Regions from separate parts of the Salegentibacter maritimus genome, predicted to be linked through region 1. Evidence: riboswitches for the same ligand, from Rfam matches in the RefSeq annotation. Region 1 holds a riboswitch; each other region holds the start of a gene.

Evidence for each region. Region 1 has a riboswitch for cobalamin ahead of I6U50_RS15430 (ribonucleotide-diphosphate reductase subunit beta). Riboswitches for the same ligand answer to the same signal wherever they lie in the genome.
Region 2: another riboswitch for cobalamin. It lies ahead of I6U50_RS03025 (TonB-dependent receptor plug domain-containing protein); the one in region 1 lies ahead of I6U50_RS15430 (ribonucleotide-diphosphate reductase subunit beta).
Region 3: another riboswitch for cobalamin. It lies ahead of I6U50_RS15260 (hypothetical protein); the one in region 1 lies ahead of I6U50_RS15430 (ribonucleotide-diphosphate reductase subunit beta).

Annotation. Positions count from the first base shown of each region.
Region 1 covers NZ_JAEHNY010000018.1:20,393-30,451, reverse strand. The annotation lists gene I6U50_RS15460 (DUF4294 domain-containing protein) at 1-460, opposite strand, end outside; gene I6U50_RS15455 (M42 family metallopeptidase) at 566-1,654, shown strand; gene I6U50_RS15450 (DNA topoisomerase IB) at 1,794-2,870, shown strand; gene I6U50_RS15445 (DUF294 nucleotidyltransferase-like domain-containing protein) at 2,915-4,843, shown strand; gene I6U50_RS15440 (3'-5' exonuclease) at 4,843-5,505, shown strand; gene acs (acetate--CoA ligase) at 5,599-7,506, opposite strand; cobalamin riboswitch at 7,975-8,109, shown strand; gene I6U50_RS15430 (ribonucleotide-diphosphate reductase subunit beta) at 8,222-9,196, shown strand; gene I6U50_RS15425 (ribonucleoside-diphosphate reductase subunit alpha) at 9,237-10,059, shown strand, end outside.
Region 2 covers NZ_JAEHNY010000002.1:227,394-237,452, forward strand. The annotation lists gene I6U50_RS03020 (YncE family protein) at 1-252, opposite strand, end outside; gene I6U50_RS03025 (TonB-dependent receptor plug domain-containing protein) at 256-2,097, opposite strand; cobalamin riboswitch at 2,131-2,426, opposite strand; gene I6U50_RS03030 (ABC transporter substrate-binding protein) at 2,589-3,743, shown strand; gene I6U50_RS03035 (iron ABC transporter permease) at 3,950-4,981, shown strand; gene I6U50_RS03040 (ABC transporter ATP-binding protein) at 4,984-5,778, shown strand; gene I6U50_RS03045 (DUF2194 domain-containing protein) at 5,775-9,767, opposite strand; gene I6U50_RS03050 (hypothetical protein) at 9,767-10,059, opposite strand, start outside.
Region 3 covers NZ_JAEHNY010000017.1:35,927-45,985, reverse strand. The annotation lists gene I6U50_RS15285 (TonB-dependent receptor) at 1-2,931, opposite strand, end outside; gene I6U50_RS15280 (FecR family protein) at 3,041-4,162, opposite strand; gene I6U50_RS15275 (RNA polymerase sigma factor) at 4,240-4,776, opposite strand; gene I6U50_RS15270 (cysteine-rich CWC family protein) at 5,346-5,606, opposite strand; gene metE (5-methyltetrahydropteroyltriglutamate--homocysteine S-methyltransferase) at 5,631-7,937, opposite strand; cobalamin riboswitch at 8,116-8,302, opposite strand; cobalamin riboswitch at 8,433-8,635, shown strand; gene I6U50_RS15260 (hypothetical protein) at 8,745-9,890, shown strand.

The sequences.
Region 1 (10,059 bases):
TTAAATTTTTAATTAGATTAAAAGCTGTAGTGCCTGTTTGGCGATGCACCAATTTTACAAGGATTTGTCCTTCTGTATGTGTAAGTTTTTTTAATTCGGCAGAAAACTCCTCTTCTATATAGTTCTGAACAATTCTAGTGTATTTTCTTTGAGCCGATCTCGAATCTATTTCATCAAGTCTTGCATTTAGTGCTATTAAGCGTTCCGATGCCAGTTTAGCATAAGGATACACCTTCCTGGTTTTCCTCCTTAATATCAGGTATCTTTTTCTGTCGGCTAAATTATCAAAATGAAGTTTTTTTAAAATCACTACCTCATTAAGATCTATACTTTCCCTTGGCACCGTATCTCCGGCAATAATCATATATCGTTTTTGTAAAGTATCTTGAACAGGAACACTATCCTGGGCAAAAAGACCGGAAAAACTAAAAAATAATATTATAGAAAGTGTTCTAAGCATTCCCCAATTTATTTAGCTTGTTAGCGCACTAAAATCATTCCAAAATTAATGAATAATGAGTTGCCATACATTTAATTCTTATTAAATTCGTAAAAAATCAAAACTATGAGCAAAGACAGTATTCTTGACAAGCAATCTATAGAGTTTCTGGAAAAATATCTTAATAACGCTTCTCCAACGGGTTATGAATCTGAGGGACAGAAACTATGGATGGATTATTTAAAACCTTATGTAGACGAATTTATTACCGATAGTTATGGTACAGCAGTTGGGGTAATAAACCCAAAAGCCGAATATAAAGTAGTAATAGAAGGACATGCCGACGAAATATCGTGGTACGTAAACTATATAACCGATGATGGTTTTATTTATGTGGTAAGAAATGGCGGAAGTGATCATCAAATTGCAGCCTCGAAACGGGTTAACATTCATACAAAAAAAGGGATTGTAAAAGGGGTCTTTGGATGGCCGGCAATTCATACTCGTGATAAAGACAGTGAGCAATCTCCCAAAATAGACAATATATGTATAGATGTTGGTTGCACCAGTAAGGATGAAGTTGAAGAACTTGGGGTTCATGTAGGATGTGTAATTACCTACCCCGATGAGTTCTTTATTCTTAATGAAAACAAATATGTATGCCGTGCCTTAGACAACCGTATGGGAGGCTTTATGATTGCACAGGTTGCAAAGCTTTTAAAAGAAAATAAAAAAGAACTTCCGTTTGGATTATATATTACCAATGCTGTACAGGAGGAAATTGGACTTCGCGGAGCCGAAATGATTACCCAGCGTATTAAACCCAATGTGGCTATAGTGACCGATGTAACACACGACACCAATACCCCTATGATCAATAAAAAGAAGACCGGTGATACAAAAATTGGACACGGCCCGGTGATTGCTCACGCCCCTGCCGTACAAAATAAACTACGAGAGCTACTTATTGAAACTGCCCAGGAAAAAGAAATTCCTTTCCAAAGAATGGCTAATTCAAGATTTACGGGAACAGATACCGATGCGTTTGCCTATAGTAATGGTGGTGTTCCATCTGCCTTAATTTCCCTTCCTTTAAGATATATGCATACTACGGTAGAGATGGTACATAAAGATGATGTAGAAAATGTAATTAAATTAATTTATGAAAGCGTTCTAAAAATTAAAGAAGGAGAAAGTTTTAGCTATTTTAGTTAACAAACTATAAGTCATACTATGAAAAGTCCTTTTTAGCCTATGCTAAGAAGGACTTTTTTATTTTCTTAAGCATACTTTCACATTACTTTATTATACCCCGGGAATTTTTCCAATTATATTTATAAAAAAAGATTAATTAATGACTCTTTCTCCTGAGGAAATAAACAGCTTAATTTCCAACCCTTGTGAAACGGTAGATTTTGCCAATCTTACCTATGTATCTGAAGAAAAACTTTCTATTAATCGGAAGAAAATGGGAAGAGGCTTCTCATACATAAATAAAGGAAAGCGCATACAAGACCACGACACCATTAAACGGATAAAAAGCCTGGCAATTCCACCCGCCTGGCAGGAAGTGAAAATTACTCATTTAAAAAACGGACATTTACAAGTGGTGGGACGTGATGAAAAAAATCGTAAACAATATATTTACCACCCTACCTGGATTAAGTTAAGAAATGAATCTAAGTTTTTTAAAATGGCCGCCTTTGGCGAAAATTTACCCAAAATAAGAAAGCAAGTAGATAAAGATCTTGATTTACCTAAAATGACTAAAAAGAAAGTCCTCGCATTAATCCTAAGACTTATGGAAGAAACCCATATTAGAATAGGAAATCATTATTATGCGAAGAAAAATAAGACCTACGGACTTTCAACTTTTAGAACCCGACACGTTAAGACATTTAAAAACAGTATCAAATTCGAGTTTATAGGCAAAAAAGGAAAGGAACACTCTGTAAGCGTAAAAAATAAAAAATTAATAAAACTTATCAATCAGTGTGAAGAAATTCCAGGTTGGGAGCTTTTTAAATTTTATGATGAAAACAGCAACAAGCAGGCTATAGATAGTGGCATGATTAACGATTATATTCATGAAATAAGTGGTGACCTTTTCTCGGCAAAGGATTTTAGAACCTGGAGTGCTACCAAAATATTTTTTGAAACCCTGTTGGAGTTAGGCTATACAGATAATGAAAAGGAAAATAAACAACGTATCTTAAAAGCCTTCGATACCACCGCTGAAGGATTGGGGAATACACGAGCCGTTTGCAGGAGCTATTACGTACACCCAGAAATAATAAATTCTTATGAAACCGGTGAGATACCCCCCTATTTCAAAAAAATTAAATCGGAAGAAAAACAAGACTATATTTCTCTTTCTGAAACCGAAAAAGTAATTTTAAATATGATTAAAAATTATAAGATCAATATTTAAAATTGAATGAAACGGCTGTGCTTCTTTTTATTTAAATTAGCCGTATGAAGAATACCATTGCCTCTAGAATAGCCGATTTTCTAAAGAATTACCCTCCTTTCAACCTTCTACAAAAAGAAGATTTACTTAGCATCTCTAAAAATGTAAAAGTAAAATATCTTGAAAAAGGAAAAACCTTATTTGCCGAAGGCGATACCGGTCATAAACGTTTTTATGTAGTAAATAAAGGGGCAGTTTCCCTGGAGCGTATAAATAACGATAAAAGAGAAACCATTGATAAATGTGATGAAGGTGATATCTTTGGTTTAAGACCTTTATTCGCTAAAGAAAATTACCTCATCAATGCTATTGCAGACGAAGAGACCGTTCTTTACGCCATCCCAATTAAAAAATTTAAACCTTTATCTGAAAAAAATAAAGAGGTAGGGAGTTTTCTTATACAAAGTTTCGCTTCAAACACCAGAAATCCTTACGCTGAAGCACATAAAGGAAAGTTAATTTCAGAAAAAGAGCCGGAGGAAAAGCAATTTCAACCCAATAATAATTTATTTGAGCTTCAACCCGCCCCGGTTACCAGAAAAGTAGTAATGGCCTCTCCTGAAACCACTATAAAAAAAGCAGCTCAATTAATGAGGAGAAAAAAAGTAGGCTCTGTTTTAATAGTGGAAGAAAATACGCCAAAAGGAATTGTAACCGACGAAGATTTTAGAAATATGGTGGCCACCGGAGTATTTTCTATCGAAACACCAATTTCAAAAATAATGTCTTCGCCGGTAATTTGTTACCCAAGGGGTATTACAATTGCACAAGCCCAGCTTACTATGATGAAGCATCATATAAACCATGTTTGTATAACAGAAGATGGCACCCCAAACACTAAGGTCGTTGGGGTGGTATCAGAACATGACATTATGGTTTCTGAAGGTCATAATCCATCGGTATTAATGAAAGCTATTCAGCGCAGTAGCAGCACAAACGAATTAAAGAAAATCAGACATAAAATAACATTATTATTGAAAGGTTTTTTAGCTTCAAATATCCCTTTAAATCATATTTCAAAAATTATTTTTGAATTAAATGATGCTACCATTAAAAGGATAATAGAGCGATGTATAAAAAAACTCCCCACTCCCCCACCCTGTGATTTTACCTGGATTGCCCTGGGAAGTCAGGCAAGAAAAGAACAACTTTTACAAACCGACCAGGATAATGCCTTGATTTTTGAGGAAGTACCGCAAGAGAAACTGGAAGAAACCAGAGCCTACTTTCTGGAATTATCTAGAAAAGTAAACAAACGACTAAACATAATTGGTTATGAATATTGCCCTGCAGAGATGATGGCTAAAAACCCTAACTATTGTTTAAGTCTTCAAGAATGGAAACAGCAATTCACGAACTGGATTGTAGACCCCGGTAACGACGAAATATTACTATGTTCAATCTTCTTTGATTTTGATATTTCTTACGGTAACATCAAACTCTCAAATGAGCTGGCTAACCATATTTTTAGTTTAACACAAAACAATAAAAAATTCTATAGTGTTATGGGGGCCACAACTTTAAGAAACCCTTCCCCTCTAGGTTTTTTCCGGCAATTTTTAGTAGAACAGAATGGAGAAAACAAAGATTTCTTTGACATAAAAAAACGTGCAATCACTCCAATAACCGATGCTGCCAGACTACTAATTTTGCAGCATCAGGTAAGAAATATTAGCAATACTGCAGAACGCTTTGAAAAATTAGCACAATTAGAGCCGAATAATAAAGATTTATTCCTGGCCTGTGCTTACGCTTCCAAAGTCTTAATTAAATTTAGAACCAAGCAAGGTTTAAAGAATAGAAATAGTGGCAGGTATATAGACCTGGAGAACTTAAGTAAAGAAGAAAAGATAAAATTAAAGCGTTGTTTTAAAAGTATTAGACAGGTACAGGAATTAATAAAATTTAGATTTGAAGTAACTCCTTATATATAATGCTAAACATATTTAAAAATAAACGTGAAGATTTTCCGGATTTCTGGAAAAAGTATGAAGCAAAATTTCAGGAGAAACCTTCTAAAGAAATTGAACATACCCGTTTTGTCGTTTTTGATACCGAAACCACAGGCTTTGATCTCATTAAAGACAGAATGCTATGCATTGGTGCGGTAGGCATTACCAATAAGTCTATTGATGTAGCAGACGGATTTGAAGAGTATATTTCCCAGGAAACATTTAACCCTAAAACGGTTAAAATTCATGGGATTATACAAAACGAGCGTATAGAAACCCTGCAAGAGGAAGAAGCGGTAAAAGCATTTTTAAAATATATAGGAAATTCAGTTCTGGTAGCCCATCACGCAGGTTTTGATATTGGAATGCTAAACCAGGCACTTGCCAGAATGGGACTTCCAAAATTAAAAAACAAAGTGTTGGATACCGTAAAACTCTACCGGGGTACAAGAATAATCTCAAATCTTATTAATAGGGAAAGAAATTATTCACTAGATGAAATTGCTGAAACTTATCATATAGATATTAAAGATCGCCACACGGCAGCAGGAGATGCCTTTATTACTGCTGTTGCGTTTATTACAATTCTTGGAAAACTAAATACCGATAATAAGTTGAAACTTAAAAAACTGTTTAGGTATTAATTTACTTTCCCCTATTTATCAAGACTTTCGCAAAAAAAAAGGCCTCACAGATTTTAGAAAACTATGAGGCCTTAAGTATAAAGCAGTATACTTTTAAAGTGCCTTTTTTATAATTTCATCTACAATTTCAGGGTTTAATAAGGTAGATGTATCGCCTAGGTTTTCGGTTTGTTTTGACGCGATTTTTCTTAAAATTCTACGCATAATTTTTCCACTACGTGTTTTTGGAAGTCCGGCAACAAATTGAATTTTTTCAGGTTTAGCAATAGGCCCTACCTTATCTTTAATTTGTTGGTGAATTTCATTTCTTAAATTGTCGTGATTTCTTGATTCCCCAACTTCTTTTAAAATCACAAATGCATAAAGTGCATTTCCTTTTACTTCATGAGGGAAGCCCACTACGGCAGATTCTGCCACTGCAGGGTGTTCATCTATAGCATCTTCAATTGGTGCTGTTCCTAAGTTGTGACCCGATACAATAATCACGTCATCTACCCGTCCTGTTATTCGGTAGTAACCTACCTCATCCCTAAGGGCTCCATCCCCGGTAAAATACATATTTTTAAAGGTAGAGAAGTAAGTTGTCTTATAACGCTCATGATCTCTCCAAACCGTTCTTGCCATAGACGGCCAGGGATATTTAATACACAAACGGCCATCTACCTGGTTTCCACTTAGCTCTTCCCCATTTTTATCCATAATAGCAGGTTGAATTCCAGGAAATGGTAATGTTGCATAAGTAGGTTTAACCGGAGTTACATACGGCAATGGCGAAATCATGATTCCTCCTGTTTCTGTTTGCCACCAGGTATCTACAATAGGACTTTTATTTTTTCCTACATTATCGTTATACCAATGCCAGGCTTCCTCGTTAATAGGCTCCCCAACTGTTCCCAATACTTTTAAGGAAGACAAATCGTGTTTTTCAACAAATTCTATATTTCGTTTAGCTAGCGATCTAATGGCTGTTGGAGCGGTATAGAACTGATTAACTTTGTGCTTCTCCACTACATCCCAAAATCTGCCTGCGTCTGGATACGAAGGCACCCCTTCAAACATCACGGTAGTTGCACCATTGGCCAGAGGACCATATAATATATAAGAATGGCCGGTTATCCAACCAATATCAGCTGTACACCAGTATACATCTCCTTCTTTATATTGAAATACATTTTTAAAAGTATAAGCACTATAAACCATATAACCCGCAGTTGTATGCAACATTCCCTTAGGTTTTCCGGTAGAGCCCGAAGTATACAAAATAAACAATGGGTCTTCGGCATCCATAGTGGTTGCTTCACATTGGTCTGAAGCTTCATCTAACAAAGGCTGCAACCATTGGTCGCGTCCTTCTTTCATATTAATATCAGAATTTATACGTTTTGCAACCAAAACACTTTCCACTCCCGGGCATTCTTCCAGAGCTTTATCTACAATCCCTTTTAAGTCTATAGTCTTATTTCCGCGGTAAGAACCATCTGAGGTAATAAGCATTTTACAATCGGCATCATTTGTTCTGGTAGCCAGGGCTTTTGAAGAAAAGCCTGCAAAAACAACAGAGTGTATAGCTCCAATACGAGCACAAGCCAACATAGCTACTGCAAGTTCTGGAATCATAGGCAGGTAAATACAAACCCTATCGCCTTTTTCTATTCCTTTAGACTTTAAAACATTTGCAAATTTATTTACTTTTTTATGAAGTTCTTTATAAGAAATATGTTGAGCCTCCTCTTCGGTACCGTTTGGCTCCCAAATAATGGCGGTTCTATCTGCATTGGTAAAAAGGTAACGATCTATACAGTTCTCTGTAATATTAAGTTTTGCATTTTCAAACCACTTTACTTCAGGTTTATTAAAGTCCCAGCTCAATACATTGTCCCATTTTTTTCGCCAGGTGAAATGTTCTTCGGCAACTTCTTCCCAAAAATTTTCAGGCTCTCTAACCGATTTTCTATACACTTGAAAATACTCTTCTAAATTCTTAATATGATAATTACTCATAACTTAAATAAATATGTTGATGGTTACGTAGATTAATAATGAAAAATATAAAATATCTTTCCTGCAATTTATAAAAATCCAATAAAACTAAACATTCAAATGTTTGTTTAACATTCTTCCAGTTCAAGTTTTATTACAAGTTCAATAGAATGGATGATTTCTCCATAAAAGCAGAAAATTAATTGGCTAATTAAGCTTTTAGATTTAAAAATTATAAAAAAGATAGTTTTTAAATAGCTTTTTTATAATAATGCCTCTAGATAATAAGAATAACGAATCCCAAAATTTTAATAATCAGCAAATTACCTCTAAAGCCAACGAGACATGTTATGGATAGTCATTTTAAGCTTGGAAGTAAACTTGTGAATATTAAAACTCGATTATCGAATAAATAAACTTGTGAAAAACTATGTTTATAACTCCGTAGTTTTTCTATAAAAGGGTCGCTTATTACTTATAACTTTACTTTTGTAAAATCATACCGGTGGTTATTGCCTTTTTCAATAAATAAGGGGAATCATGTGAAATTCATGAGCTGTTGCGCAACTGTAAAGTAGGTTCAACTACAAGCCAGATTACCTTTCCGACCGGGTTGACTTTTGCTTTCGCATAAAAAGTAAATGTCCAGGACATTTTGTGGGGTTACTGCAAGCACACTTCCCTTAGACAGTTATTACTTTTATGCTTTTGATTTAAAAACTAAAATAAAAGTGATATGAGTATTTTTCAAAAGCGGGTAAATTACAAACCTTTCGAGTATCCCGAGATTCTTCAGTTTACCGAAGCTATAAATAAATCATTTTGGGTACATTCTGAAGTAGACTTTACAGCTGATGTCCAGGATTTTCATTCGCATCTTAGTGAAAATGAAAAGCAGGTTATTAAAAGAAGCCTTTTAGCTATTGCGCAAATTGAAGTAGCTGTAAAATCCTTTTGGGGAGACTTGTATCAACACCTACCAAAACCGGAGTTTAACGGCCTGGGAAGTACATTTGCCGAATGCGAATTTAGACATTCTGAAGCATATTCCCGCTTGCTTGAAGTACTTGGATATAATAATGAGTTTGAGAAATTAATTGAAACTCCTGTTATTAAAAAACGTGTAGCTTATCTCTCTGAAGCTTTAGCAAATACAAAATCTTCAGACGAAAAAAAATACGTGTTTTCCCTTATTTTATTCTCCATTTTAATTGAAAATGTTTCCCTTTTTAGTCAGTTTGCCATTATTCTTTCCTTTAGCAGATTTAAAGGAGTGATGAAAAACGTGAGCAATATAATTGCATGGACCTCGGTAGATGAACAAATTCATGCCAATGCCGGAATTTACATTGTAAACCAAATTAAAAAAGAGTTCCCTGAATTCTTTAATGAAGAAACCAAAACCCAAATAAGGGAAATTATATCCCATTCTATGGAGGTAGAATCTGAGATTCTGGATTGGATCTTCGAGGATGGTTCTTTAGAACAGTGCAAAAAGGAAGACCTACTTAATTTTATGAAATACCGAGTAGACGATAGCCTTGAAAAAATAGGTTTAGAGAAGCTTTATTTCGTTTCAGAATATGATTATAAAGCGATGCTATGGTTTGAGGAGGAAGTTTTTGCCAACAGTTTGGACGATTTTTTTGCCAAACGCCCGGTAGATTATACCAAACACGATAAAAGTATTACCGCAGATGATCTTTTTTAAAGGTTTTCCACAAAAATAATTCAATTTAAAAATCCAGAAAATGCCCGAAGCAATACTTAAAGAAACAAAACAGGAACGCCTATGGTGGCTTAACGAAGAGAGCCAGCAAATATTAAATCGCGGTTATTTATTAAAAGGAGAAACCGCAAAATCGGCTATAGAACGCGTTGCAAATGCAGCTGCAAAAAGACTTTATAAACCCGAACTGGCCGAAGCCTTTATAGAAATGATAGAACGCGGCTGGATGAGTTTAAGCTCACCCATTTGGGCAAATATGGGTACAGAGCGCGGATTACCTATTTCTTGCTTTAATGTATACGTACCAGATAATATTGAAGGGATTACCCATAAATTGGGCGAAGTAATTATGCAAACCAAAATTGGTGGCGGAACTTCCGGTTATTTTGGAGAATTAAGAGGCCGCGGAAGTGCAGTAACAGACAACGGCAAAAGTAGTGGTGCTACCAGTTTTATGAAGCTTTTCGACACAGCTATGGATACTATTTCACAGGGCGGTGTGCGTCGTGGAGCTTTTGCAGCTTATCTTGATATAGATCACCCCGATATTAAAGAGTTTTTAGAAATAAAAAATATAGGAAATCCTATTCAGAACCTATTCTACGGCGTTAGTGTTCCCGATTACTGGATGCAGGAAATGATAGACGGCGACAGGGATAAAAGAGAGATTTGGGCAAAAGTTTTGGAAAGTAGGCAGCAAAAAGGTTTGCCTTATATCTTCTTTAAAGACAATATTAACCGATTTAAACCAGAGGTGTATAAAGATAAAAATTACACCATCCATTCCAGCAACCTTTGTTCAGAAATTGCTTTGCCTTCTACCAAAGACGAGTCTTTTATTTGCT
Region 2 (10,059 bases), on a different contig from region 1:
GGTATCGCCCATTGGCTGATCATTCACTTTAGAGAATATCTCGGTATCAATGATCGAAAAATCATTACTTACGTAAGTTATCGTACTATTATTTTTACCAATTCCCCCCTCATTCAGTACAAAAAAACCATTGGTATAATCTCCTTCTGCTTGTGGCCCATCGGGATCAACAATATCATCGTCACTACTACAGGAATTTAATAAAAGCCCTCCTATTAAGGCCATAGACAATAGTTTGCTAATTCTCTTCATTGTTTAAAAATTAAGGTTTAGGTATATATTAAAATTTCTACCGGGCATCCACCGGTTTTCTACACTTTGGTATGCTTCATCAAAAATATTGAGTACTCTTGCCCCAATTTTATAGCTATGTCTTTTTCCAAAATCATAGCCTATTCCCAGGTTTGAAACCGTATAGGCATCCATATTATAACGGGAATTATTGTCTGATCTGGTAAAGGCTTCTCCATTATATAAAAGCTGATAATCCAGGCTTAAATTTTTAAAAGAATAGGTAAATGCCACCGTAGCTTTATGAAAGGGTACATAAATAAGCTGGTAGCCGGTATTCATATCTTCTGAAACGGTATAAGCATAAGTTGCAGAAGCACCTATACTATGATTTTTTAAAATATTTTTTTGCCAATTAGTGAGTACCTCAAAGCCATAGGTTTCTACTTTCTCTTCATTTATTGGACGCCAGGCCCCTGTTTCTGAGGGTAGCCAACGAATCATATCATCAATTTGGTTGTAATAACCGGTAAGGCTAAAATTTAAATTTTTATAGTTAAAATGGTTTCCAAGTTCTATTTGGTTGGAGGTTTCGGGATTAAGATTGGGATTTCCGGCGCCCGTCCAATACAGGTCGTTATACGTTGGAATTCTAAAATTTCTGGAAGCGTTTATTTTAAAACTATATAAATTGGTTACATCATAATTAAGACCCGCCGAAAACAATAACGGACTCTCATAATTATTGGTAACTTCTTTTCTTAAACCCAATTCGTACTGAAGTTTCTTAAACGGCCGGTGTTTCATTAAAAATGCCGAAGAAAAAATATTCCTGGTATTTTCAGTAATTCCCGATCCCGTTCCATCGGTATAGGTATTGGTTAATACAGCATTAAATTGCAATGTATTTGAAGGTGTGTATTTTATATCATACTTTCCTATGGTAGTCTTTGCTCCTCCAAACGTATAATTATTGGAAGCAATATTTGGATAATATCTATAGTTTTCATCCAAATAGGCCAACCTGGCTACCGAGATAAAATTGCCAAACTCACTAACCCATTCCAATAAATTCCGTGAATTTACATTACTGTATTTGGTTTTAGTTTCTGAAGGCCTTATCAATGAAAAATGACGTTCTCCTTCAAAAACTTCACTGTAAAACTTTAAGGTATTTCTTTTAGTAAACCTATATGCCAAACCAATATTTAGGTTATTGTTATAAAAGCTCCCATTTACGTTCTTCTTTCCTTTCAGCGGCCATTCATAATCATTATCTGAAGAGTTTCTGGCAAGAGCGGCACTTAAGCTCCATTTTTTGGTTGAAGTTTTAATTTTATATCGAGCATCTAAGGTGTTAAAACTCCCGTATTGTAAAAATAAATCCTGTTTTGTTTTTCCACTAAAATCAAGTTGGGTATTTAAGTGAATACTTCCGCCAATAGCCCCAGAGCCATACACAACACTTCCACCCCCACCACGAACACTTATATTATCAAATCCGCCCGCGTTTATGGTATTAAAGTCGGTTTGACCGTTAAATTGAGAATTAATATTAATTCCATTCCATAAAACCGCGGTTTGAGACGCAGTTGTTCCACGAAAAGATGGCGAAGAAACCATTCCCAGGCCATTTTCTTTAAAATAGATATTGGTATTAAAATTTAAAGCTGAAGTAAGTAGTGCTCCGTTTTTCTTTAAAACCGAATCGTTTAAAACGCTCACATGCTGTCCGGTAGAGAAATCTCTTAATTTAATATCGGTTAAAAACACCTCGTCCAAAACGTTTATAGTATCGTTTTGAGCCCATAATGGCAAGCCACAAAGCAAGCCAAGAAATAAAATATAAAATTGTCTATTTTTCATCTGCCCCTGACTTTTATCCCGAAAGTCTAAGAATTAATTAGTACTATTTTGGCAGGTCTCCTGGCTCGCGTCTTGTTGTTTACCTTCCCATCCTTAACTAAGAACAGTGGTTTTTGAAGTGATAACAACAAGCATTCTGATTTAAAAATCAGAACTTAGCTTACAGTTGCGGGAACAGCTCAGGCTTAACAAAAGTTTGAAGAAGAAGTTTGAAATACGAATAAAACATTCTTGCTTCGTATTTTGTACTTCTAACTTCGTACTTTTTTCCTGATTCCCTTTTAATCGGCGTGATAAAACACATCCGAACCAAAAATTTCAGTGCGAAATTAAACATTTATACGAGTTGTAACTATTAAATTCTAAATAATATTACTTTTGACAATTCCTCTTCCAAAAATACCTGAAACACTATGTTCAAAACAAACAAGGTTTCAGTCTGGAAAATGAGAAAAAGCAAATTTCAGCCAATTAGATTTAAGCGTATTAAAATGAAAAATAAGTTTACCTGGATTCTTAATTTTGTTATTCTATTTCTATTCCTAACTGCATGTAAGAATAACCAGAACGAACAAAAAACAACTTCTAAAAAGCTTGAAACAGCGCTTGAATTAAGTTACGCTAAGAGTTTTAGTATCAAAACATTTAATGATTTCTACCTAATAGAACTAAAATCTCCCTGGCCTAATGCCAAAGAGCCCTTCACTTATCTTCTTTTTAAGGAAAATGCTCAAATCCCCGAAGATTTGGAGTACGATCAAAAAGTGCAAATTCCGGTAAAAAAAATGGTTGTTACTTCTACCACTCATATTCCGGCACTCGAAGCTTTAAATGAAGAAAACAGCCTTATTGGTTTCCCGGGCTTAGATTACATCTCTTCTGAAAAAACCAGAAAACTGATTAATTCCGGCAAAATTAAAGAGTTGGGGAAAAACGAAAATATCAATACCGAAATACTTATAGACCTGGAACCCGAAGTAGTTATTGGTTTTGCTATAGATGCGAATAACAAAACCCTGGAAACAATTCAAAAAATGGGAATTCCGGTGATGTACAACGGCGATTGGACAGAAAAAACTCCACTTGGAAAAGCAGAATGGATCAAGTTTTTTGGTGCTTTTTACGATAAGTTAGCTGAAGCCGAAGAAGAGTTTGAATCTATTGAAAAAGCTTATAAAGAAGCTAAAGATTTAGCAAAGTCGGCTAGAAATACCCCAAAAGTCTTAAGTGGTGCTATGTATAAAGACCAATGGTATTTACCTTACGGAAACTCATGGCATGCACAGTTTATTAAAGACGCCAATGCTAATTACGTATATTCTGACACCCGTGGAAACGGCAGCATGGCATTATCTTTTGAAAGTGTGCTGGAAAAAGCCCAGGACGCCGATTTTTGGATAAGTGCCGGACAGTTTACTTCTTACTCGCAACTTTTAGAAGAATCGGAACATTACAGGCAATTTGAAGTGTTTCAGAAAAAAAATGTTTACAGCGTAAGCCTTACTAAAGGTGAAACCGGCGGAGTAATTTATTTTGAACTTGGCCCGCAACGCCCAGATTTAGTACTAAAAGACCTGGTTGCTATATTTCACCCAGATCTACTTCCTAATTACGAAACTACTTTTTTTAAGGCCCTGGAAGAGTGATTTAGCAGCTTCAAGGCACTGGTTAAAACCTTATCTAAAAGTTTTTTTGAATTTCCGGGTAAGTATCATTGTGCATAAATCTTTTATATTGAGCACCCGGAAGTTTAAAATGGCCTTATATAGGCATCCATTTTTTATTATGCTTCTTCATTAATTTTATCTCCTCATTTTATTTCAGATATTTACACCCAAATAAATAACCGGTCTTGTTACATTCCCAAAAATATGTTCTTCCGCTGGTACTCCTTTTTCTGGGAGTGCTATTTCTTGGATTTTTGAATATTAGCCTTGGCTCAGTAAATATTCCATTTAAAGATGTTTTTGCTTCTATCTTTAACCTGGAAGTCTCTAAAGAAACCTGGCGATATATTATTGTGGAATATAGGTTACCAAAAGCCATCACAGCCATTATAACCGGTTCTGGATTGGCCATTAGCGGGTTATTGATGCAAACGCTATTTAGAAATCCATTGGCCGGGCCATATGTTTTAGGGTTAAGTAGTGGCGCAAGTTTAGGCGTAGCCATTGTAATTATGGGAGCTTCTATTTTTGGAGGTGTTTTTGCAGGAGTACTGTTATCTAAATGGAGCCTTGTAATAGCATCCAGCCTGGGAAGTTTATTGGTTCTTATGGCAGTAATACTGGCTTCAATAAAGCTTAGGGATACCATGGCCATCTTAATTATAGGCTTAATGTTTGCCAGTTTAACCGCTGCAGTGGTAAGTGTTCTCTCCTATTTTAGCCCTGCAGCACAACTACAGCAATATATATTCTGGTCTTTTGGAAGTTTAGGAGACCTTTCGTGGAACGAAGTTGGCATTTTAACCATTTTTTGGCTGGTAGGTTTGGCACTTGCCATGTCTTGTATAAAAAACCTGGATACCTTACTGCTTGGGGAACAATACGCTAAAAGCCTGGGGGTAAGTATTAAAAGAAACCGATTTGTAATTATTATTGCTACCAGTTTACTTGCGGGCAGTATTACTGCTTTTGCCGGGCCTATTGCTTTTGTAGGTTTGGCTGTTCCGCATTTAATAAGACAGGTAATTCCTGTAAACAATCACCAAATTTTAGTTCCCGCAGTTATTTTAGGCGGAGCTGCATTAATGCTTATTTGTGATATTGCAGCCCAATTACCGGGGCAGGAATATACCCTCCCCATAAATGCCATTACTTCTTTGATTGGTGCCCCGGTAGTGATTTGGCTTTTAGTTCGCAAACGAAAATTTCTATTCTAACATTGGAGAAATCCCAACAACATAGCATTCTTAAAACCACTAACCTGGATATTGGCTACAGCACAAAAGCTAAAAAAACCATTATTGCTAAGGCTATTGATATTGAAGTAAACCAGGGAGAACTTGTTGCCGTAATTGGTGTAAATGGAGTTGGAAAGTCTACATTTCTACGAACATTAAGCGGTGTTCAGGATGCACTTCAAGGCGAGGTTTTAGTAAAACACCAAAAAATTAAACAAATAGATTCCCTGGAACTAGCCTCTTTAATAAGTCTTGTGCTTACCGAGCAACCCATTTCTAAAAATCTGAGTGTTTTTGAGTTGGTGGCACTGGGTAGGCAGCCGTATACCAATTGGATTGGCCGATTAGGTAAAAATGATCTTCGCCAAATAAAGAAAGCGTTGCAGCATGTAGGCATTGAAGACCTGCAAAACAAAAAATGCTACGAATTAAGTGACGGGCAATTACAAAAGGTATTAATAGCCCGTGCTATAGCTCAAAACACCCCCCTGGTTATTCTGGATGAACCCACCACCCATTTAGACCTTTACCATAAAGCTTATGTGCTAAAACTGCTAAAAAAGCTTACCAGGAAAACAAACAAAGCTATTGTGTTTGCTTCGCATGAAATCAATCTAGCCATTCAGCTGTGCGATAAGATAATTTTAATGCAGCCTGACAAAGTTAGTACAGGTTCTCCCCGGAAACTGTTGGAGTCTGGTGCCTTTTCCAGTGTCTTCCCTGAGGGCTTAATTGTTTTTGATAAAGCTTCCGCTTCTTTTAAAATTAAGCCTTAATTCTCCTTAAAAATATATTTTAAACCAAATGTAAAGTTATTGGAGTAAAAGTTTTTTAGTGTATAAAATTCGGCCCGGGCATCAAAATAAAGATACTTTGAAATAGGCCAGGTTATATTTCCGCGGTAGCGTTGGAATTCATCAGAAAAAGTATCGAGGAAATAACCCGCATCCAGATTAATTTTCCAAAAATTATTTTCATCTAAATATTCGTATGCCAGTCCCATTCCGCCATATAATCTTTTATCTAAGGTCCAGTAAGGATATCCGCCCGTTCTGGTTGAATTTCCCAACATTCCTGAGATTTCGGAATAAGGTTTAAATTTAGACTTATCATTAAGGACAACATCCATAGAAATACCGGTTAAAGCCTGTATATCCTGCACATCGTCGCTAAAATGATTCCCCTCCAGGTAAAGAATTGCGCGAAATTTTTTCTTAAACTGAAGTTCTTCGTAAATATTTAATTGGGTTTGGTAAATATCCAGGGAATAGGCCGGTCCTGTAATAGCAGGTTTCCTGGAAAGTTGCACCGAACTATACAGGCTGTCTATAGAAATAGAGGCCGAAGCATTTAAATGCAAATAAGCTTTCCCTACTTCATTAAACTCCAAACGGGTACCAAAACCATAATTAATCTTTTCAAGCCTTTCCCGTGATTTAAACCTATAAATCAAACCGGGCAATTGCTCATCTATATTGTTTTTTAAACTTTCCTGCACAGGTATGGCATAGGCTTTATAATAGCTAAGTCCGAATTGATGTTGATGTAACTTTTTATCCCGGATACCATACACAGCCTCGGTGCCAAAAGAAGTAGGGTCTAGCCTATCGCTAATAATATTACTCTTCAAACTTAGAAAATCACCTTCGGTAATTCTTAGGTTATGTTTTAGTTGTGCGGCCACTTCCGGGTAAAAAAGAGGTGGATATCCCTTCAATAGCATTCGTTTTTCCAGGGAACTTAAATAGCGAACATCTTTGTTGAGCTGTCTTCTTAAGCGTTCTTTTTTCTCTGAATCTACCAATTGTGAAGTTAATTTCCAGGCCTTGGTTATCTGGCCCCGCCCCAAATAATATTCCGCCATAAATGCCTGGATAAGCTCTTTTTCCTTCAAATTATTTTTTATGGAATAATTAGCGTACAAACGTTCTACTTCGTTATAATTCTTTAAGGCATACAACCACTGCATTCGCTCTACAACAGGAAAATTATCGGCACAGGCAGACCACTCCAATGCTTTTCTAAAACTTCCCTGGTTGCCATAGGTGTAGGCAATTGTAGCTGCCAGCGGCTTGAGTCCTTTATCACAAGCTTTTATCTCCAAAAGTTCCTGAGCCGCTTTTTTATTATTATCGGCAATAAGATATTCTATATAAATAGGAAAATTCTTCTCTTTAAAAAATTCGTAATCCCCAGATTGCAATCGCCAATTATTCACTGATTCTTCACCAATTTCTTTGCTGCATTTAGACCATAAAATGGCTTTTTCATATTCTCCGGCATCAGCAAAAATCCAGGAGATAGTTGAAGCGGCAGACCTAAAATCTTCCCGGCAGGGTGCAATGTCCTTAACAAGATTAAAGGCAGTTTCAGGAAATTTTTCATTTAAAAGTGATAAATAGCCAAACCTGTCCTCAGCCGAATTGGCATTGTCAATTAATTTTAATAATTCATTACGGCTTAGCTGAACTTCGGTATCACTACCAAAATAAGCAATAAAATCTTTCCTGAGATCTACATTTTTCGGATATAATTCTATTTGCCTTAACATCCATCGTCTTCTGGTTTCCAAATTTGGGTAATCGCTTTGGGCTATAAATTCTACAGAAAGCGCAACATAAACCGAAGATGCATTTTTGGAATATTTTTGTTCTAGTAAAGGCCATATTTCATTCTGACGTCCCTCCCAGCCCAGATACTTAAATAAATCTATCCAGGTTTGCCGATTAAAATTATTAGCAATGCTAATTTCAGACTTTAACTCTTCGATTTTCCTTTCTACCTCTATATCACCTTGATTTTCTGAAGGTTTTGTAGACAAATAAACCTTATACTCCTGTAGCAACGAATTTTGTAAATTACGAGGAGAATTATTTTTAAATTTAGGTAAGCTCAGTTGGTTTTTAAAAGTTTGAATATTATATAGAAAACCTTCCAAAAGAGGTGTTTTAGTATATTTACGCTTATTCTGAGTAAGATAGGACTCTATTTCATTATTATTTTCTGCGGATATATAAACAAACCAAAAATTTTCATTTTCTGCTGAATTTTTGGTCTGGGCAGACACCTGGACAGTCTTTTCCCCTTCCGAAAATTGATACGTAGTCTCTCGCCAATTTTTGGTGATTTTTGCCGCTTCTGAAACCTTTAAAAATCGAATAAGAGGAAAGGTTTCTTTTACTCCTTGTATATAATCCCTAAATCTGGGCAGCAAACCGGGAGAACCATCATCTGAAACCCTCCAACCATAAGCGTTTATATTTCTCAAAATATAATCTCCAGCGCTGTCCAAACCTTCGTCCCCGGGAATTTGATAAATATCATCGGGATGGATAAAATGGGTCCAAATACCGGTATAAAGATACAATGACTGTTGATTAAATTCCTGGGTTGATGTTAGGGCATAACCACTTGTTATCCTGGGGAAATTAAAGAAATGGTAATTGTAAGGTTCGGGATCAAACTCCCGATATCCCCCATCCTCAAAGTCCCCCAAATAAATGCTGGCATTATATACAATATTGGGAATATTTTCTTCTAAAGCAACAAAACCGGTACTATCTATAATATTTGATGGCGGCACATACGATTTAGGTAACTCGCCATAACCACGTGCAGCCCAACGTTTTTTAACCGCCTGCAAACTTAACCCCATATAGCTTTTGCTAGGCCAATCTGCCTGAGTAAGTGAAACGTGATTATATCCGTGCAGCTCCAATTCATGATTAGAGTTTTTTATACTCAACATCAATTTATCGGCTCCATTTACTCCATTCAAAACAGATCTCTCCCATTCCCTAAAGTTAAAGGGAGGGGTGGTGTGATTGGAATAATCGAAACAAACATAAGCCGAATAAGCAATATCTTCTTCTTTAGCCAATTTCAACATATCTTTCCACCAAACTTTTGAATAAAAGTCGGCCTGGCTTAAGTCCATCTCCGATTGCACCGGCTCCATTTTGGCATTATAAAGCGGTGCCGGAAAATCATCTAACATAATACTTGAGGCATTTGCTATTGGGTAAGGAACCCCTTCTAAACCTTCTAAAATGGCAGCAAAAAATAAACCACGCTCCTGCTTTTGCGAAAATTGTTCTGTGTTAAAGGAAATAACCGTCCCCTTTTCTATTCTATTCTTAATGATAAGCGGATAACTTTCTTCAGAAAATGCAGTTGCCAAAACCTCAACCTCTTCTTTAAAGTTATTTTCTTTTAATCCATAATGAATGGTACTGTTCCTGTAGTGCTTTCCTTTTAATCCGGGTATAAAATCTGTTTTAAATAGAAATCCCTTAGCGGTAGTGTTTATTTGTAAATCGGCGTCTGCTTTTACTCCGGCTAAAAACCCAAAATTTTTATCTACTCCGGTCGTAGGAATAAAAAGATGTCCGCCATTTGCAACAAAATTGATAAGAAAATCCATAGCCCGGGGGTTTAATTGGGCCAGATTATAAATTACTATGCTTTTTACCGAACCCGGTATGCCGGGTTCTTTATTAAAATCTTCCTGTGAAATTTCACCAAAAGGAATTTTTGCATAATTAAGGGTCTTTCGAATGTGCCTACTGTTTTTTAGGCTTAAATCATTCTCTGCATCTAAAATATAAGCTACCAGGGGCGTATTGCTAATTTCATCATAAAGTACCCGAGGATTGCTCTTTATACTTTTAGAGTCTTCACCATCGGCCTCACAGCCCGCTATAAAAGATACAAGAAAGCCTAAGGATATATATATTAATAAATTGATTAGTAGTTTTATTCTCATCAAAATAATAATTCATTAATGTTGCTGGAACGAGGCCTATTCTCTACCTTATATACTTTTAAAAGCCTGGTATTATAATAGACACTTACTGCCCTACCTTTGGCTTTTAGTAATTCTATTCTCTCTTTTGTTAATGATTGCTGTGCTTTAAAAGCTTCTTTTTCGGTAGTATCTTCATATACAAAAACAAACAAGGTTTCAGGCAAGATAATATCTGGATTATTCAAAAGATAGGTTGCATTATTTCTATACGTGTTGAACCTTCTATCACGTTGAATATAATTTTCATTAA
Region 3 (10,059 bases), on a different contig from region 1:
ATCGGGTTGGGTATCACCAATAACCTCCTGGTCCTGGGCATTCACCACTCCATCATTGTTAAGATCTGCAAATCGAAGGTCACCTGGAGACGTCCCGGCCTCTTGGTAAATTCCGGTGGGAGAATTAGCATTTAGCCCATCAATCTCGCTTTGTTCCTGAAAAATACCTTCTGACACATAACCGTAGATAAGTCCTATTGGGCTTCCTTCCCTAAGTAAACCTCCACCGCCAAAGCCAGATACAAAACCATCTTCATCTTTAAAGTCATCAGAAATTTCGGTTAATTTATTTCTGTTTTTATTGGCATTTAAGCCAAGGCGCCAGTTGAAGTCATCTGATCTAATTATATCGGCATTTATTTCAAACTCAACACCCTTGTTACTGGTATTACCTACATTGGCCTGTACAGAAGAAAAACCTGTACTACCCGGACTAATGGCTGTAAAAATAGCATCCTCGGTATTCTTTTCATAATAACCAATAGTACCGCTAAGCCTATCATCAAAAAGGGAGTAATCAACCCCAAGGTCAAATTGTTTACTGCGTTCCCATTTTAAGCGATCATTTCCTAACTGGTTAAGTACAATAGCGGGCATATCTCCATAATCATCTGTTGCATAAAGCGTTCTCCACTGGTAAGGAGAAAAGTCCTGTTGTCCCGTAACACCCCAACTAGTCCTTAACTTAAGCTCATTAACTGTATTAGAGTTTTTAAGGAAAGCTTCTTCTGAAAGTCTCCATCCCACTGCAGCCGCAGGGAAAAAAGCGTGGGTATTTTCTTTGGCAAATTTGGAAGAACCATCTACCCTGGCCGATAAGCTTAGTAAATATCTGGAATCAAAATTATAATTGAATCTTCCAAAATAAGACTCCAAACCATAAGCCGTTTTATTAGAGGAAGCGTCCCTACTTACTGTAGCGCTAGAGATGTTGGTAAGCACATCGTTAAAATAACCGGTTCCCCAGCCTTTAAGCAAAGAAGTTTTATTTTGCTCAAATGAAGCACCAATTACTGTATTTATTTGGTGAACTTCATGAAAGACTTTATCATATCTTAATGTATTTTCCCACATAAGGTTAGAAAACTTACTGGAGCTCTGTTGGGCATATCCATCGCCTTCTCCTGTAAAACTACTCCACCCACCTCTAAAGGTGAATTTTGGATAGAAACTTGCTTGCGAACCATCGTTGTAGTTTAATGCAATAAGGGATTTTGCAGTTAAACCATCGGTAATTTCCAATTCTGCAAATAAAGAAGTAAGCAGTAATAGGGTTTGGTTATTATTGGTAGCCTGGGCTAAAGCTGCCGGGCTTTCACTTGCATAACCACTGGAAAAAGAATAATTTCCATCAGTATCAAAAATTGGCAAATCTGGTCTAAAGGTGTACATTCTATCAATTAATGACCTATCAAGCGCATCCTGGTTTGTATATGAAATACTGGACTGAACTCCAATATTCAATGCATTGTTAACTTTAGTATCCAGATTAAGCTTAAACGAATATCTATCGAAGTTTGATCCTTCAAAAGCCCCTTCCTGTGTATTAGCTCCTATTGCTGAAAAATATCGGGTATTTTCACTACCACCCTGCACACTTAAATTAAAATTCGAGATTACCGAACTAGAAGGAGAAAGTACTTCTTCCCAATTGGTATTGGCATTTCCAAAATAAGAACCATCTAAAACATTTCTAGTGTAAGAATTATCTAAGATACCGTTTTCTACTGCGGTAGTAGTAATTGCTTTAAATTGTTCAGCATTTAAAACATCAAGGGTTTTGGCTTCCTGCGAGCTTAAAGAATAATCTATATTAAATCGGGGAGCCTGGGAAAAATTCCCTGATTTGGTTTCAATTATTATTACCCCATTGGCTGCACGAGAACCGTAAATGGCCCCGGCAGATGCATCTTTTAATACAGTAATAGAAGCAATATCGTTCGCATTAATATTTCCAATAGGTGTATTTAGGCCTTGCGCCTCCAGCACACCCCCCAGTCCCTGGCCTTCTCTACCACCTACCGGGATATTACTATTAGGAACCACCGGAATACCATCAATTACGTAAAGCGGTTGATTTGAGCCCTGTAAAGAAGTTGTTCCCCTAATTCTAATTCTGGCAGGTGCCCCGGGTTGCCCGGTAGCTCCAGAAACATAAACTCCGGGAATTTGACCTTGCAAAGCATGGTCTAGATTTATGTTGGGAGATTGCATTCGGATATTCTCCATATTTACCGTACTCACCGCACCGGTTAAATTCTGTCGTTCTGTAGTACCATATCCTACTACAACCACTTCATTAAGATTACCAAGATCTGCTTGTAGGGTTATTTCATAGAAATTCTTATCGGTTATCTCAACTTCTTTACTTTTATAACCTACAAAAGAAATATTTAAAACAGCCTCATTTGGTACTGCCAGGCTAAATTCACCGTCAAAATTAGCGGTAGTACCGCGGTTCATACCCTTAACAGTAATTGTAGCGCCCAATAGCGGAACTCCCTTTTCATCTAAAACCTTTCCGCTAATTTCCCTTTGTTGCGATTGGGGCTCCCGGGAGCTAGACTTTAACGGAATATCTTTTTTGGTTAGAATTATTTGCTCCTTTAAAATTTCGAAATTAATAGCTGTATTCTTGAACAGCATCTCCAGAACGGTTTCAACTTCTTGATTTGAAACATCTAAGGAAACTTTTCGCTCTAAATCAATTATAGAGTTTTCATAAAAGATATTATAAGAAGTCTTTGCTTCTATCTCTTCAAACACCTGTGCCAGAGAGACTTTTTCCAGATGTATTGAAACTTTTTCCTGCCCATAAGTATTGGCATTAATTGGGAAAAGAGAAAGCATGAAAAATAAAAAGGAAAGTTTAAGCGATAACCTTTTACACTTTGGTTCGGTAGCTCCGAACAAAGCTAATATTTTTTTCATAATTTTGTTTTTAGTTTAAGAATTGAGGAAATTTTTAAATAATTTGTATTTTAAATCGGGAAATGTTCCAGCATTTTCCGATTTTCTCTTTTTGTAGCCTTATGTCATATTAATTATTTTTTGGATTAATGGTAATTTTATCGTTGTTTATACTAAAATTGAAGGAGGCGGCTCTCTGAAAGGTTTTAAAAACTTCTTCTATAGACTCATTTCTAAAACGCCCGGTAAAGCTTTGCTGTAATAGATCTTTATTTTTACAATCTATACTAACATTGTAGTGTCTTTCAAGTTTACGTTGAATTGTGCTAAACTTTTCGTTTCTAAAAAGCATAATTCCTTTAGTCCATGCGATATGATCGGCAGCATTGGTATTAACACTGTGCAAAGAATTCTTCGATTTTTGAAATACAGCCATTTCATTAGGCTTAAGCACACTTGTATGCTGTAATCCCTCTGTAGAAACCTGCACTGAACCTTCCAGCAATGCAATATTCTCATCCTTATCGCCAGGATAAGCCGAAACATTAAACTTTGTCCCTAAAACCTGTGTTCTGGTATGATTTGAATTTACTATAAATGGTTCGTCAGGGTTTGAGACCACTTCAAAATACGCTTCCCCCTCAAGGTAAACCTCACGGCCTTTCCCTTTTAGAAAAGTTTTTGGATACTTTAAAGAAGACCCCGCATTAATTATAGTCGTGGAACCATCAGATAAAACCAATGTTACCGATTTTCCAAAAGGCACACGTATGGTATTAAATTCCAACTTTTCATTTGAAGGCTTGCTTTTTGGTGTATACAACAATTTCCCCTTTTTATAAGTAAAATCTGAATGTTCTACCAGGTCTTCTTGTGAATCTAATGTTCTTATACTCCCATCTTCCAACTCAATGGTTATTTCAGGACTATTTTGCGTATCAGCGGGCAGGTTAAAAAACCAGATTGACACGCCAAGTATTCCAATAAAGATGGCTGCATATTTTAAAAATGCAGTCAATTTAAAACGTGACTGTTTTTCAACACTCACCTGTTTCATAATCTCCTTCAGAACCAATTCCCTTTTTTCACGGGGTAAATCATTAGGCTTAGGGTTATTCCATTCATCCAGCAAAAAAGCCTCAAGCTCTTCAAAAGAATCCTTTTCGAAGTAATTCTTCAAAACATTGATTTCATGACGAGTACAATTACCCTCAAAGAATTTTTCTAATAAAACGTGAATATTTTGAGACATTGGTTACAAGTGTTTCTATAAGGTTTACGATGCCCAACTAGAAAATCACTAGTTCCAAATGTTAAAATTTTAAGTTTTTATAGTATTGGAAAGAAAAAGCTAAACAGCCTACTATTCTTTTTTAAAAACTTCATGGCTGTTGAAAAGTGGCTGGAAACGGTATGTTTAGAAATACCTAACTTAGAAGCAACTTCATTATAAGTATATCCCTGAAATTTAATTAATTTAAAAATTTCTTGCTGTCGTTTAGGGAGTTGCTCTAATAAGCCATTCAATTTTTTTAGCTGATTATTTTCACTAGAAGTTGTAGGGTTCCCGGCTTGCTCCTGGTGTAATTTGTATTCCCTCAATAGCTTTTCTTCGTTTACTTTTTTTCGAAAATAGTCAAAAGCAACATTCTTGGTAATAACATACAACTGCTGATCTAAAGGGAGTTCCAAATTAATGCTACTACGGTTTTTCCATATTTTTAAAAAGGAGTCCTGCACCAGGTCCAGGGCAACACTTTCATTTTTCACAAACTTTATGGCAACGGCATATACTTTAGAAAAATACAGGTTGTAAATTTCCTCTAATGCTTTTGAATCTCCGTCCTTCAGTTTTTTTTGCAGCATTTTTAAACCTTTTACGCCAGGTATAGGCACTCATAATGTTTGCAATAGTTAACAAAATGCTAATATACTATTTCCAAAGTTTTATTTTATTTTTCTAAAACCTATAAATTGAGGAAAATTTATATGCCTTATAAATAGTTTTATAGAACCTATTTATATTTTCTTTAAAAAAGACCCTGCTAACAATGCGTAAACCCACTTAAGTAAAAAAGTCATGAAAAGAACAAGAGATGTAAACTGGAAAGAATCATTTTTTTTTATTTGAACAAATTTTACTCATTTTAATCAACAGCTATTAATATCGGCTAAAGTGGGTTGTAAGTAACCGGTTAAAATTTCCGGACTGAAAAATAAACCTGGCAGATTGAGATATCAGGATATAAAAAGACTGCCTGAAAAGCCTTAAAAATTCACCTTGAGCTTTTTAAACTGAAATAAATCCAGTTTGGTGAAAATTAACCTTTCAGACAGCCTTAATTTGTTATTGTTAACCAAATATACTTTTTCAGTTAACTACCTCGGGGTGTTACACCCTTTGGCAGTGTCAATAAAATTCCAACTAAGCCTCTTCAGCCGCCTTTATTATTTTTTGGCGGCCTATAAAATACACCCAGAATAGCCTTTAATTTTTCCTGTAAATTTTGGTTGCGATACTCTGTTTTTAAAGCCTTCATACATTTAGCGCAAAGGCAACTTTCATAAAGCTTATGTATGTATTCCAGTTCTTCATTATCCAGTACCACTTGAGAGCATTGGCAAAGTTCTATAGAGCCAACTTTACATTCAAAGGCTGTTTTACATCTTGGGCAGTATTTTTCTTCGTGCTTCATGGGTATTTATAAAAAAAGTTGGTTTTAATTCTCCACCAAAGCAGTTCTTACCATTTTTGCGGCGCTAACCATTGCTTTTAATGCAGCTTCAGTTTCTTCCCATTTCCTGGTTTTTAAACCACAATCTGGATTTACCCAAAGTTGTTCTGCAGGGATTACTTTTTCGGCTTTTTTTAGCAAAGTAAGCATTTCTTCGGCGGCAGGAACCCTGGGGGAATGTATATCATAAACCCCCGGACCAATTTCATTGGGATACTCAAAATCAGAAAAAATTTCCAGCAACTCCATTTGCGATCGGGAGCACTCAATGGTAATCACATCTGCATCCATATTTGCTATACTCTCCATAATATCATTAAACTCAGAATAGCACATGTGTGTATGAATTTGAGTAGAATCTTTTACCCCTGCCGATGCTAATTTAAAACAAGTAACCGCCCAATCTAAATATTCTTTCCAGCCGGATATCCGTAGCGGTAATCCTTCTCTAATGGCAGGTTCGTCAATTTGAATTATTTGAATCCCGGCCTGCTCTAAATCTTTTACTTCTTCACGAATAGCCAAAGCTATTTGTTTACAAGTGGCAGATCTTGGTTGATCGTCTCTAACAAAAGACCATTGCAAGATTGTTACAGGCCCCGTCAACATTCCTTTAACCCATTTATCGGTTAAAGATTGCGCATATTGAGACCAATAAACCGTCATGGCTTCTGGCCTGGAGACATCTCCATATATAATAGGAGGCTTAACACATCGGCTACCGTAACTTTGTACCCAGGCTTTTTTGGTAAACAGAAAACCATCTAATTGCTCTCCAAAATATTCTACCATGTCATTACGCTCATATTCTCCATGTACAAGAACATCTAAACCTATTTCTTCCTGCCATTTTATGGCATTTTGGGTTTCTTTTTTTAGTAAACTATCATATGTTTCTGCTGATAATTTTCCTTTTTTAAATTGAGCCCTCCAACTCCTCACTTCTTTGGTTTGCGGAAACGAACCAATGGTGGTAGTAGCGAACAAAGGCAAATCCAGTACTCTCTGCTGCTCAATCTTTCTTATGCTGAAGGAGTTGGATCTTTGTGAGTCTTTTTCTGAAATTTGACTCACCGCATCTTTCACCTTTTTGTTGTGAATTACCTCTGAAGTTTTTCTACTCTTAACAGCATCTAAATTCTCTTTAAACTCCTTTAAAAGGGGCGCTTCAGTACTACCGGTAGCCAAAGCCCGAAGAGTTTTTAATTCTCTTACTTTTTGCCGGGCAAAGGCCATCCAGTTCTTAATTCCAGGGTTTATTTCAGTCTCCAAATCAAGATCGTATGGAACATGTAACAACGAACAGGAAGGAGCCAGTAGCAATCTATCAGAACCTATTTTATCCTGTGCCTTTTGAATAAGATGAAGGGAATTTTCAAAATCATTTTTCCAAATATTACGTCCATCTACTATCCCGAGCGATAAATTTAAGCTAGCAGGAATTTCTTCAAGCACCCTGTCTAATTGTGATGGGCATCGCACCAAATCCAGGTGTAACACATCTACCGGAAGCTTTAGAGCCAGGGCAAGATTGTCTTTAAGGCCTTCAAAATAAGTGCTGAGAACAAATCTAAGTTTAGGGAATTTTTTTCTAAGCTCATTATATACAAAAGAGTAGGCATCCCTGGCTTTCTCATCTAGGTCTAAAGCTAGAAAAGGCTCGTCAAACTGAATCCATTGTGCTCCTTCTTCCTGTAATTGAGTTAAAAGCTCCTGGTAAACCGGCAATAATTTTTCTGCAAGGTCTATTTTATCAAAACCTCCCTCTTTTTCTTTTCCCAAAAGAAGGTATGTAACCAGTCCAATAATTACAGGTTTAGGATGAATCCCAGCTTCCTTTGCTTCTTTAAATTCATTAAGAATCTTATTGGAGTTAAGCTTAAAGTGCTGATTTTTGGAAAATTCAGGAACGATATAATGATAATTGGTATCAAACCATTTGGTCATTTCCATGGCGGTAATATCTAAGCCATCTTTTTGATAGCCTCTGGCCATCGCAAAATATAAATCAAGATTGGTTAAGTCACTTCTACTTTCAATCTCCCTATAACGTTCAGGAATAGCTCCTACGGTAAGGCTCATATCCAAAACCTGGTCATAATAAGAAAAATCGTTACAGGGAATTAGATCAATTCCTTCGTCTTTTTGAAGCTTCCAGTTTTCATGGCGGCTTTTTTTTCCTACCTGAAGAAGATCCTGAAGTTCACTTTTGCCTGACCAATATTGCTCGCAGGCTTTTTTGAGTTCTCTGTTGCTACCAATTCGCGGATAGCCAAGAATGTGCGTTTGCATTTCTAACTTTTAATAATTAAACAATTTGTTTTAAAAGTCTTTATAAATGCTTCGTAATGCCAGGCGATAAGAAAAAAAAGGAGAAAGAAGATACACCCAAAAAGACATACTTCTCCTGTAAAATAAAAAGTATTATAACGGGTACATCTCTAAGACCTAAGCTTCAAACCGCGAAAGCATTGTCCAATCAGAATAGGCAGGTCTCCTGACTTGTAACGGCTGCTGTCATCCTTCCCGCGTTATGCAGTGGATAATTCTTTGGACAGTAGCTTTATTATGTTACTTACAGTTGCGCGACAGTTCGTGATTCTCACACGATTCCCTATTAATCTACCTTAAGTAAAACCTTTTCTGTTTGATGAAGTATGCTAAAGAACTTATGCGGGATAAAACTAGGGATTATTTATTTAATTTCAAGACTTTCATTGAGCTTATAACTAAAAAGAAGTAAAGATAAATTCAGTTTTTAAGATTCTCAAACCAGAAATTTAACTTAATATTGCCGGGATTTTCGGTTACAATGCTTTTAAGGTATTGTATTAAAAGGGAATCAGGTGTAAATCCTGAACAGTTCCCGCTGCTGTAAATCCTTTCCTTAATTTTTAGGAAAATCTTTTTATTGATACCACTGTCTTTTGGGATGGGAAGGTTTAAAAAGAGGGAGAAGTCAGAAAACCTGCCGGAAACATAAGGAACAAAGCTTTCGGGAGTTATTGCTTTGGGTAGGTCTTCTATTCTAACTATATCCCCTGCTGTTTTGTTTTGTAAAATAAGTTAATTCCAATTATTAACCTTTATACAAATCAAATGCAACAAAAATCATTTTTTAAATCATTAATCCTTATTGGAGGTATTTTACTTTTTTCATCTTGTAGCAAAGATGACGGCCCAGGTATAATTCCTATGGAGTTTTCGGATCTAAATTACCAGAAAGATTACGAATTAACCCTGGGAGATACTTTATCTATTAATCCTGAAATTCTAAATTTACCGGAAGGGACAGGTTTTAGCTGGAAACTAGGTGATGATAAAGTTTCTGAAGCTCAAAACCTTCATTACGCCCCCAAACAATTTGGCACATTTGCACTACAATTTAAAGCATTGGCGAATAACGACTCTCTGCTGCGCTCTTATGAAGTTACCGTAAATGATCCTTATCAGCTTTATTTCCGCCCAAAAACAGAAAACAGCAGTAAATATATTTCTGAAATTATTGAATATAAACCTGCACCCGGCCAATATATTAATAAAACCTACGGTTCTTTGGAAAGCGCAGAAAAATTAGTGGGTGGAAAATCGGCCATTCTATCTTTAGGAGCATGGGGAGGCTACGTAACGTTCACTTTTGATCATACCATTGAAAATAGAGAAGATGCTAAAGACTTTGTAGTTTATGGTAATGCAATGGGCGGACTTTCTGAACCCGGTATTGTAAAGGTTTCTTTTGATGAGAATGGTAATGGCTTACCAGATGACACCTGGTATGAACTAGCAGGAAGTGCACATCAAAAAGAAGAAACTATATTGAATTATCAATTAACCTACACCAATCCAAAAGAGTACGCCAATGTACCCTGGGAAGATAACCAGAAAAACCAGGACAGTGTAATGGTTAATCCCTACCACTCCCAGAATTACTATCCACTCTTTATTGAAGAAAAGGATAAAATGAGTTTTAACGGAACCCGGGTTTACCCTAAGGTGAGCCTGGAAGGATTTGCCTCTATAGATGCACTTGAATGGGGGTATGTAGACAATTTTGATGCTGATTATAATACTTATGCCGGAAACGCCATGGATTTGGATTGGGCAGTAGATGATAATATGAACCCCGTAGCATTAAGAGGTGTAGATTTTATAAGCATCTACACAGGGGCGCAGGGAAATGTTGGTTGGCTTGGTGAGATATCAACGGAAATCAAAGGAGCTTCAGATCTATCTATGACCGAGTAAAGCCCCTAATAATATCCTTTATTTATCCTTATATAAGAACTTCACTATTTTTCCAGCTCCAAATAGTATTGTTTTTATATAAGGATAAACCTATAAGCTTAAGCTCATTTGTAAACTTCCCGCGTCCATCTGCCAAACTAAAAAATACTTCTAAAAATCAAAAACCGGT